DNA from 2 places in the Sedimentitalea sp. XS_ASV28 genome. Region 1 is predicted to be linked to the other one. Evidence: riboswitches for the same ligand, from Rfam matches in the RefSeq annotation. Region 1 holds a riboswitch; the other holds the start of a gene.
What was found. Region 1 has a riboswitch for cobalamin ahead of AB9K34_RS20000 (ABC transporter substrate-binding protein). Riboswitches for the same ligand answer to the same signal wherever they lie in the genome.
Positions count from the first base shown of each region.

Region 2: it holds a riboswitch for cobalamin, as region 1 does, so the genes downstream of both, AB9K34_RS13425 (energy-coupling factor ABC transporter permease) here and AB9K34_RS20000 (ABC transporter substrate-binding protein) in region 1, are expected to answer to the same signal.

Region 1 covers NZ_JBGFGP010000166.1:189,970-193,826, reverse strand. The annotation lists gene AB9K34_RS20005 (dipeptidase) at 47-1,222, shown strand; cobalamin riboswitch at 1,347-1,537, shown strand; gene AB9K34_RS20000 (ABC transporter substrate-binding protein) at 1,709-2,719, shown strand; gene AB9K34_RS19995 (FecCD family ABC transporter permease) at 2,761-3,756, shown strand; gene AB9K34_RS19990 (ABC transporter ATP-binding protein) at 3,753-3,857, shown strand, end outside.
Region 2 covers NZ_JBGFGP010000143.1:35,610-39,466, reverse strand. The annotation lists gene AB9K34_RS13435 (cobyrinate a,c-diamide synthase) at 1-1,090, shown strand, start outside; gene cobA (uroporphyrinogen-III C-methyltransferase) at 1,087-1,806, shown strand; cobalamin riboswitch at 1,843-2,035, shown strand; gene AB9K34_RS13425 (energy-coupling factor ABC transporter permease) at 2,085-2,762, shown strand; gene cobF (precorrin-6A synthase (deacetylating)) at 2,821-3,576, shown strand; gene AB9K34_RS13415 (cobyric acid synthase) at 3,573-3,857, opposite strand, start outside.

The sequences.
Region 1 (3,857 bases):
CCGGTCACCGGTTAGGCTCGGCTGCAAAACAACCCTGGGAGGCTCCATGCGACGTTTCGCAAAATGGCTGGGGCGGTTCCTGCTGCTCCTTCTGGTACTGGCGGGCGCGTTCTTTGTCTTTGCACCCGGCTATATCGAACGTGCGCGCAACGCCGTGGTGCCTCATGATCCCTACCCGGTCTCCCCGGCGGCGCAGGATCTGCATGACGACATGATCGTCGGAGACTGGCATGCCGATCCGCTGTTGTGGAATCGCGATCTCACCGAACGCGGAAGCTATGGGCAGGTCGATCTGCCCCGTCTGATCGAGGGCGGTGTCGCGCTACAGGTGTTTACCGCCGTCACCAAGAGTCCGGCGGGGCAGAACTATGAACAAAACTCGGCGGAAGCATTCGACAATATCACCCTGCTTGCCGTGGGACAGCTTTGGCCGCCGCGCACGTGGCAAAGCCTGCTGCAACGGGCCGTCTACCAGGCGGAGAAACTGCAGGGATTTGCCGACCAGGCCCCCGGCAGTCTCAGGATCATCAAGAGCCGCGCGGACCTTGACGCGGTGCTTTCGGAGCGCGCAAAGGGCGCAAGAACCGTGGGTGGCATTCTCGGGATCGAGGGCGCGCACCCGCTTGAAGGCAAGCTCGAAAATCTCGACATCCTCGAAGCCGCCGGGTATCGCCTCGTGGGGCTGCAACATTTCTTTGATAACGCGCTCGGCGGATCGCTGCATGGTCTGGGCAATCACGGGCTGACCGAATTTGGCCGGGCCGTGGTGAACGAGGTTGTGCAGCGCAACATGGTGCTCGATCTTGCCCATTCCAGCCCGCAGGTGGCCCGCGATGTTATTGCGATGACCGACATACCGCTTGTCGTCAGCCACTCGGGCATTCACGGGCATTGCGCGACCAAACGCAACTATCCGGACGATCTGATGCGGGACATCGCGGCAACCGGCGGGGTCATCGGCATCGGCTATTGGGCCGAGGTGGCCTGCGGCGACATAGCGCCGGACGGGGTGGCCCGCATGATCCGGGCGGCCATCGATACCGTGGGCGAAGACCATGTGTCGCTGGGTTCGGATTTCGACGGATCGGTCGAAACGGCCTTTGACACGTCGGAATTGCCCGCTCTCACCCAGGCGTTGCTGGATCAGGGCCTGACCGACACGCAGATCCGCAAGGTCATGGGCGAAAACATGGTACGGGTTCTGCGCGCACGGCTGAACTGAACAGGCGGGCGGTCCGTGCGGACCCGGGCCGCACTCGCGGCAACCACGTCCAAAGCGGCGCATCATGAACGCGCGTCCGTTTTGCCGGCGCGCAACAAAAGACCTTGCGAGCGGACATTTCGACCGGTATCGAGCACGGGTCGGTTTTCGCAAGGAATGAAAAGGGAATCCGCCGCCATCTGGCGAAACGGAACTGCCCCCGCAACTGTAAGCGGCGAGTGAGCAGCGAGACATCCACTGTGGCTGGTCCATGGGAAGGTCGCTGTCCACCATGACCCGCCAGTCAGGAGACCTGCCGGCACATAACTGCAACGCGGCCCGGACGGGGTGTCCGGAGAGGTGTCGAATGAAGTCTTTTCCCGGATGGTTCCAGTGGATCATCACAGTCAGAACGAGCCCGGTTGCCATATGTGCGGCTGATTTCGTCAGCGACGGGCACGACATGTCTTTCCTGTCTTCGGGCGCATCATCAACCGGAGACCATACATGTTCATCAGAACCCTGACCGCAGGGAGCCTGGCGGCGGCCTGCCTCATTATGCCCGCGCGGGCCGAGACCACCTACCCCCTGACGCTCGCGAATTGCGGCGTCGAGGTCACCTTTGACGCCGCCCCCGCCAGCGTCGTGTCGGTCGGTCAGGCGGCCACCGAGATTCTCTATGCGCTCGGGCTTGGCGACAAGGTCACCGGAACATCGGTCTGGTTCACCGACGTGTTGCCGGAATACGCGGAACTGAACGCCGGGGTCGAACGTCTGGCCGATAACGACCCGAGCTTTGAAAGTGTCGTCGCCAAGCGCCCTGGCCTGGTTGCGGTGCAATATGAATGGCATGTCGGTCCGCAGGGTATCGTCGCCACGCGTGAACAATTCTCCGATCTCGGCATTCCGACCTACACGCTGCCCGCCGATTGCGTTGGCAAGGACAACTCGAAAGGGTCGGATGGCACGCGTCTGGAACTGTTCTCGATGGACAGCGTCTATCAGGGCATCCTCGAACTCGCCCGGATTTTCGATGTCGGTGACCGGGGCGAGGCGCTCGTCGCCGACCTGCGCGCCCGCGAGGAATCGGCGATCGCAAAGGCCCGCGGCCTCGGACTTGACGACGCTTCGGCGGTCTTCTGGTTCTCGTCTGCGGAAATGGACATCGATCCCTATGTCGCGGGCCAGGGCGGTGCGCCGGCCTATATGATGCAGGCGCTTGGATTGGCCAATGTCATAGAGAGCAACGAGGAATGGCCAACCGTCAGCTGGGAAACCATCGCCCGCGCCGATCCGACCGTAATCGTGGCCGCCCGCATGGAGCGCCGCCGCTTCGAGGCCGATGACATCGGGAAAAAACTGGAGTTCCTGCGCAGCGACCCGGTCGCCAGCCAGATGGAAGCCGTCAAAAATGACCGCATCCTGATCCTGGATGCACATGGCATGGATCCCTCGATCCGCAATATCGGCGCACTTGAAACCCTGGCCGACGCATTGGCCGAGTACGACCGGCAATGACCCATGCGGCCATTCCCGTGACACATGTCAAACCCGTTGCAATGTGGGGCGTGACGGGGATGGCCGTTCTGTTTGCCGCGATCTTTGCCGGCGTGATGATCGGCGAGACACCGCTGCCGCCGCGCATGGTGCTGGCGGTTTTTGCCAACCGGCTCTGGGATGCGGGCCATCTGGTCGATCCGATCGACGCGGGTATCATCTGGAGTTACCGCCTGCCCCGCACGCTGGTGGCGGCGGCCTGCGGTGCCGGGCTTGCGCTGTCCGGCGTTGTCTTGCAGGCGCTGGTGCGCAACGCACTCGCCGACCCGTACCTTCTCGGCGTGTCCGCAGGGGCCGGCACCGGGGCGGTCGCGGTGTCGATCCTCGGTCTGGGCGGCGGGCTCATCGGCATCTCCGCCGGAGCTTTTGGCGGTGCCGCGCTGGCCTTTCTGCTGGTTGCCGCGCTGGCGCGGGCGGCGGGCGGCGGCTCGGCACAGCTCATCCTGGCGGGCATTGCCGGTTCACAGCTTTTCAACGCGCTGACATCGTTCTTCATCGCCAAATCCGCCAATGCTGAACAGGCGCGCGGGATCATCTTCTGGCTGCTGGGCAATCTTTCGGGGGTGCGCTGGCCGGATGTCTCGCTCGCCCTGCCGGCCGCTGCGATCGGCTTGCTCGCCTGTTTCTGGTTTGCCCGTGCCATGGATGCGTTTTCATTTGGGACCTCATCGGCGGCATCGCTCGGCATCGCGGTGCGCCCTGTGCAAGCCGTGCTGATCGGCGCGACCACCCTGATGACCGCCATCATGGTCAGCATCGTCGGCTCCATCGGTTTTGTCGGCCTCGTTGTCCCGCACGCCATGCGCTTTATCGTCGGTCCCCGTCACGGTCGGCTGGTTCCGGCGTCGGCCCTGGCGGGTGCGGTGTTCCTGATCGCCGCAGATGTCGTCTCGCGCATCCTGATTCCCGGACAGGTCGTTCCCATCGGCGTTGTCACAGCACTTGTGGGCGCGCCCGGATTCGCCTTGATCCTCCTGCACAACCGGAGGCGACCATGAGGCTGGCGGCGCGGGATCTGGGCTGGACGACCGGCGGCAAACGCATAGTGGACGGCGTATCGCTCGATATCGAACCCGGCGAGACGCTTGGCCTCGTCGGA
Region 2 (3,857 bases), on a different contig from region 1:
CAGACAGGCCGCGGGAGCGGATATCGTGATCGCCGAGGGATCGATGGGCCTGTTTGACGGGGTGGCAAAGCCGGGTGAGACGGGCCACGGATCGAGTGCCGAAACCGCGCTGCGCATGGGATGGCCGGTTGTGCTGGTGCTCGATGTGGGCGGACAGGCGCAATCGGCGGCGGCGACGGCTCTCGGATTTCGCAGCTACAACCCGGACCTGCCCTTTGCCGGCGTGATCCTGAACCGCGTAGCCAGCCCCCGGCACGAACGCCTGACGCGGCTGGGGATGGAGCGGGCCGGGCTGCCGGTGCTGGGCGTGCTGCCACGACGCGGCGACCTGACGCTACCCGAGCGGCATCTGGGTCTGATACAGGCGGTCGAGCATCCGGATCTCGAAACCGCGATTTCGGGCTATGCCGCCTTCCTGCGCGAACATGTCGACCTTGACGCACTGCGGGCGGCGGCCTCCTCGCGCCCGGGCGGGCCCTCGTCGGCCGCGCTGCCGCGTCCGCCCGCGCAACGGATCGCTCTGGCGCAGGACGCGGCATTCTCTTTCACCTACCCCCATCTGCTGGCCGGGTGGCGTGACGCCGGCGCCGAGATCATGCCGTTCTCACCGCTTCAGGACCAGCCGCCCGCGCCGGAGGCAGACCTGGTATGGCTGCCCGGAGGATATCCGGAACTGCATGCCGGGCGGATCGCCGCAGCGAGCCGTTTCCTGGCCGGGCTGCGAGACCATGCGGCGTCTCGCCCCGTACACGGTGAATGCGGCGGCTACATGGCACTGGGCGAGGCACTGATCGACAAGGCGGGCATCCGCCACCGGATGGCCGGGCTGATAGGTCTTGTCACCTCGTATGAAAAGCGGAAATTCCATCTTGGTTACCGCAAGGCAATGCTGACGACGGCGATGCCCGGCTTTGCCGCCGACGCCGCCCTGCGCGGCCACGAGTTTCACTATTCCACCATTCTCGAACAGCCCGACATGCCGCTTGCGGATGTCACCGACGCCGAGGGGGCCACGGTTGCCGAAACCGGTTCAAAACGAGGCAATGTCACCGGCACGTTCTTTCACCTGATCGCGGAGGCATCGCGATGAGCGGGTTCGTGTCCTTTGTCGGCTCCGGTCCCGGCGACCCGGACCTGATGACACTGAAGGCCGTCGACCGGATGAAACACGCCGACGCCATCCTGTTTGACGACCTGTCGTCGGGGCCGATCCTGTCACATGCCAGAGCCGGCGCCGACCTTGTGGGTGTCGGCAAGCGCGCCGGGCGTCCCTCGCCCAAGCAGGACCACGTGAGCCGCCTGCTGGTCGACTATGCCCGGGGCGGCGCCAGGGTCGTACGGCTCAAGTCGGGGGATGGCGGCATGTTCGGACGGCTCGAAGAAGAACTGGTCGCGCTGCGGGAGGCCGGCATTGACCATGAGATCATACCCGGCATCCCGTCGGCCTGCGCGGCGGCGGCGGCGGCGGGCATACCGCTGACCCGACGGCTGACCGCGCGCCGGGTTCAATTCGTGACCGGCCATGATGTCGCCGGCGAATTGCCCGAGGACCTCAACATGGCCGCGCTCGCGGATGATCAGGCAACCACCGTGGTGTTCATGGGCAAACGCACCTTTCCAAGGCTGGCGGAACTGCTCGTCGCGCACGGCTTGCCGTCAAATACGCCTGCGCTGCTGGCCGAAGCCGTCGGCACCGCAGAACAGGCGCTGCACCGTACCACCGTTTCCGCGCTCGCCGAACGGCTGGCAACCGAGCGGGGTACGGCGCCCGCGCTGATCCTCTACGGGCCGCTGGCAGAGGGTTGAGTGCCGGTTTTGGGCTTGACGCAAGACACGCATCTCTCCCATGAAAGGGAACACGGTGCCCAGGCTCTCAAGGTCTGGGATAATAGGGAACAGGGTGAAATGCCCGGACTGCCCCCGCAACTGTAATCGGGGAGCACGCGTCGATGGAACCACTGGCACAATGCCGGGAAGGGACAGCACGTGCGCCGATCCGAAAGTCAGGAAACCTGCCGTGGTGAAACCGGTCGCGCTGGCGGCCACGTAATCCGCCGGGGTTGGCGGTAAGGAGATTGAAGAACATGCATATCGAACCCGGAATCGTGCACGGTGCCAAAATGGTACTGGCCTATGGAACGGCAGCCGCCGCCGCGGGCTATTCGCTGAAACTGATTGCTGACGAGTTGAAAACCCGCTCTGTCCCGTCCTTCGTCGCGCGCAGCGCGCTGGCGACGGCGGCGGTGCTCGTATTCTTCGAGGTGTTGCCGCATTTCCCCGTTGGTGTTTCCGAGGTCCACTTTATCCTTGGCACGACATTATTGCTGATCCTCGGCATCGCGCCCGCCGCCGTCGGTCTCGCCGCCGGGCTTTTGATTCAGGGCCTGTTCTTTGCCCCGACCGACATGCCGATGTATTTCGTCAACATCACCACCCTGCTGGTGCCGCTCTTTGCCATCGGGGCAATGGCGCGCAAGATGTTGCCGCAGGACGTGGCTTATGTCGACCTGACATACACCGATGTGCTGAAACTGTCGGCAGCCTATCAAGGCGGCGTTGTCGCCTGGGTCGCGTTCTGGGCACTCTATGGCCAAGGCGCAGGTGCCGAGACCTTTGCCTCGGTCGGCAGCTTCGGACTTGCCTACATGATGGTCGTGCTGATCGAGCCGCTGATCGATCTCGCGGTGCTGGCCGCGGCCAAATCCATGAAGGGCTTGCGCCATTCCGCGCTGGTCACGGATCGCCTGCACAACGCCGCCTGAGGGCAACCAACAAGGAGCAGGGCCTCGTCCGTTCGCGCGACGGGGCCTTTTGTTTGTCATGCAAGACTTGTTGTTGGTCGGAATCGGAACCGGCAATCCGGATCACCTGACCCGTGAAGGGGTGGAGGCCATCCGGCGCGCCGACCTGATCCTGATCCCGCGCAAGGGGGCCGGCAAATCGGACCTCGCCGGGTTGCGGGAAACCATCATAAACGACGTGACCGATGAGCCCCCGCGCATCGCGTATTTCGACATCCCCCAGCGACGGACCGATGACGGGTATCTGCGCGGGGTGGACGCGTGGCACGACGCAATCGCAACACGATGGCAGGCCGCGATGGATACCTGCCCGCAGGCCGGGGTGGTTGCGTTGCTGGTCTGGGGCGATCCCTCGCTCTATGACAGTTCGCTGAGGATCGCCGCACGGCTCAATCCGCAACCGCACACCCGCGTCATTCCCGGCATCACCGCGCTGCAGGCGCTGACCGCCGCGCATGCCATTCCGGTCAACGAACTCGGCGCGCCGTTCATGGTGACGACGGGCCGACAATTGCGCGACACCGGCTGGCCGCAGGGCACCGACACCGCGATGATCATGCTGGATGGCGAATGTTCCTTCCAGACTCTCGACGCGGCGCAATATGACATCTGGTGGGGGGCCTATGTGGGGATGGCCCAGGAGATTTTGATCAGCGGCCCGCTCGATGAGGTCTCAGAGCAGATCCGCACCACGCGGGAGCACGCCCGCGCCGATCACGGCTGGATCATGGATATCTACCTGTTGCGCCGGCGTCGCCGGGGTATTTCGCGTTAACGCGCAACCGCAAGCAATCCGGGCACGTCCAGATGGGTCTCGATATGATCCGCCAGCGCATCCATCGTGGCCTCGACCTCCGCGTCATACCGCAGGCCCGCATTGGCCACGCCAAGGCCGAACAGGAATGCCGAGCGGAACCCGTCATTGCGAAAGAGCCCGTGCAGATAGCTCCCCATCACCCGTCCGGTGCCGTTTATCGCGCCTTCGTCAACACCGTCGATACGCGCGAAGGGTCGGGCGCAATCCGGACCGTCTGTCTGACCGATATGGATTTCATA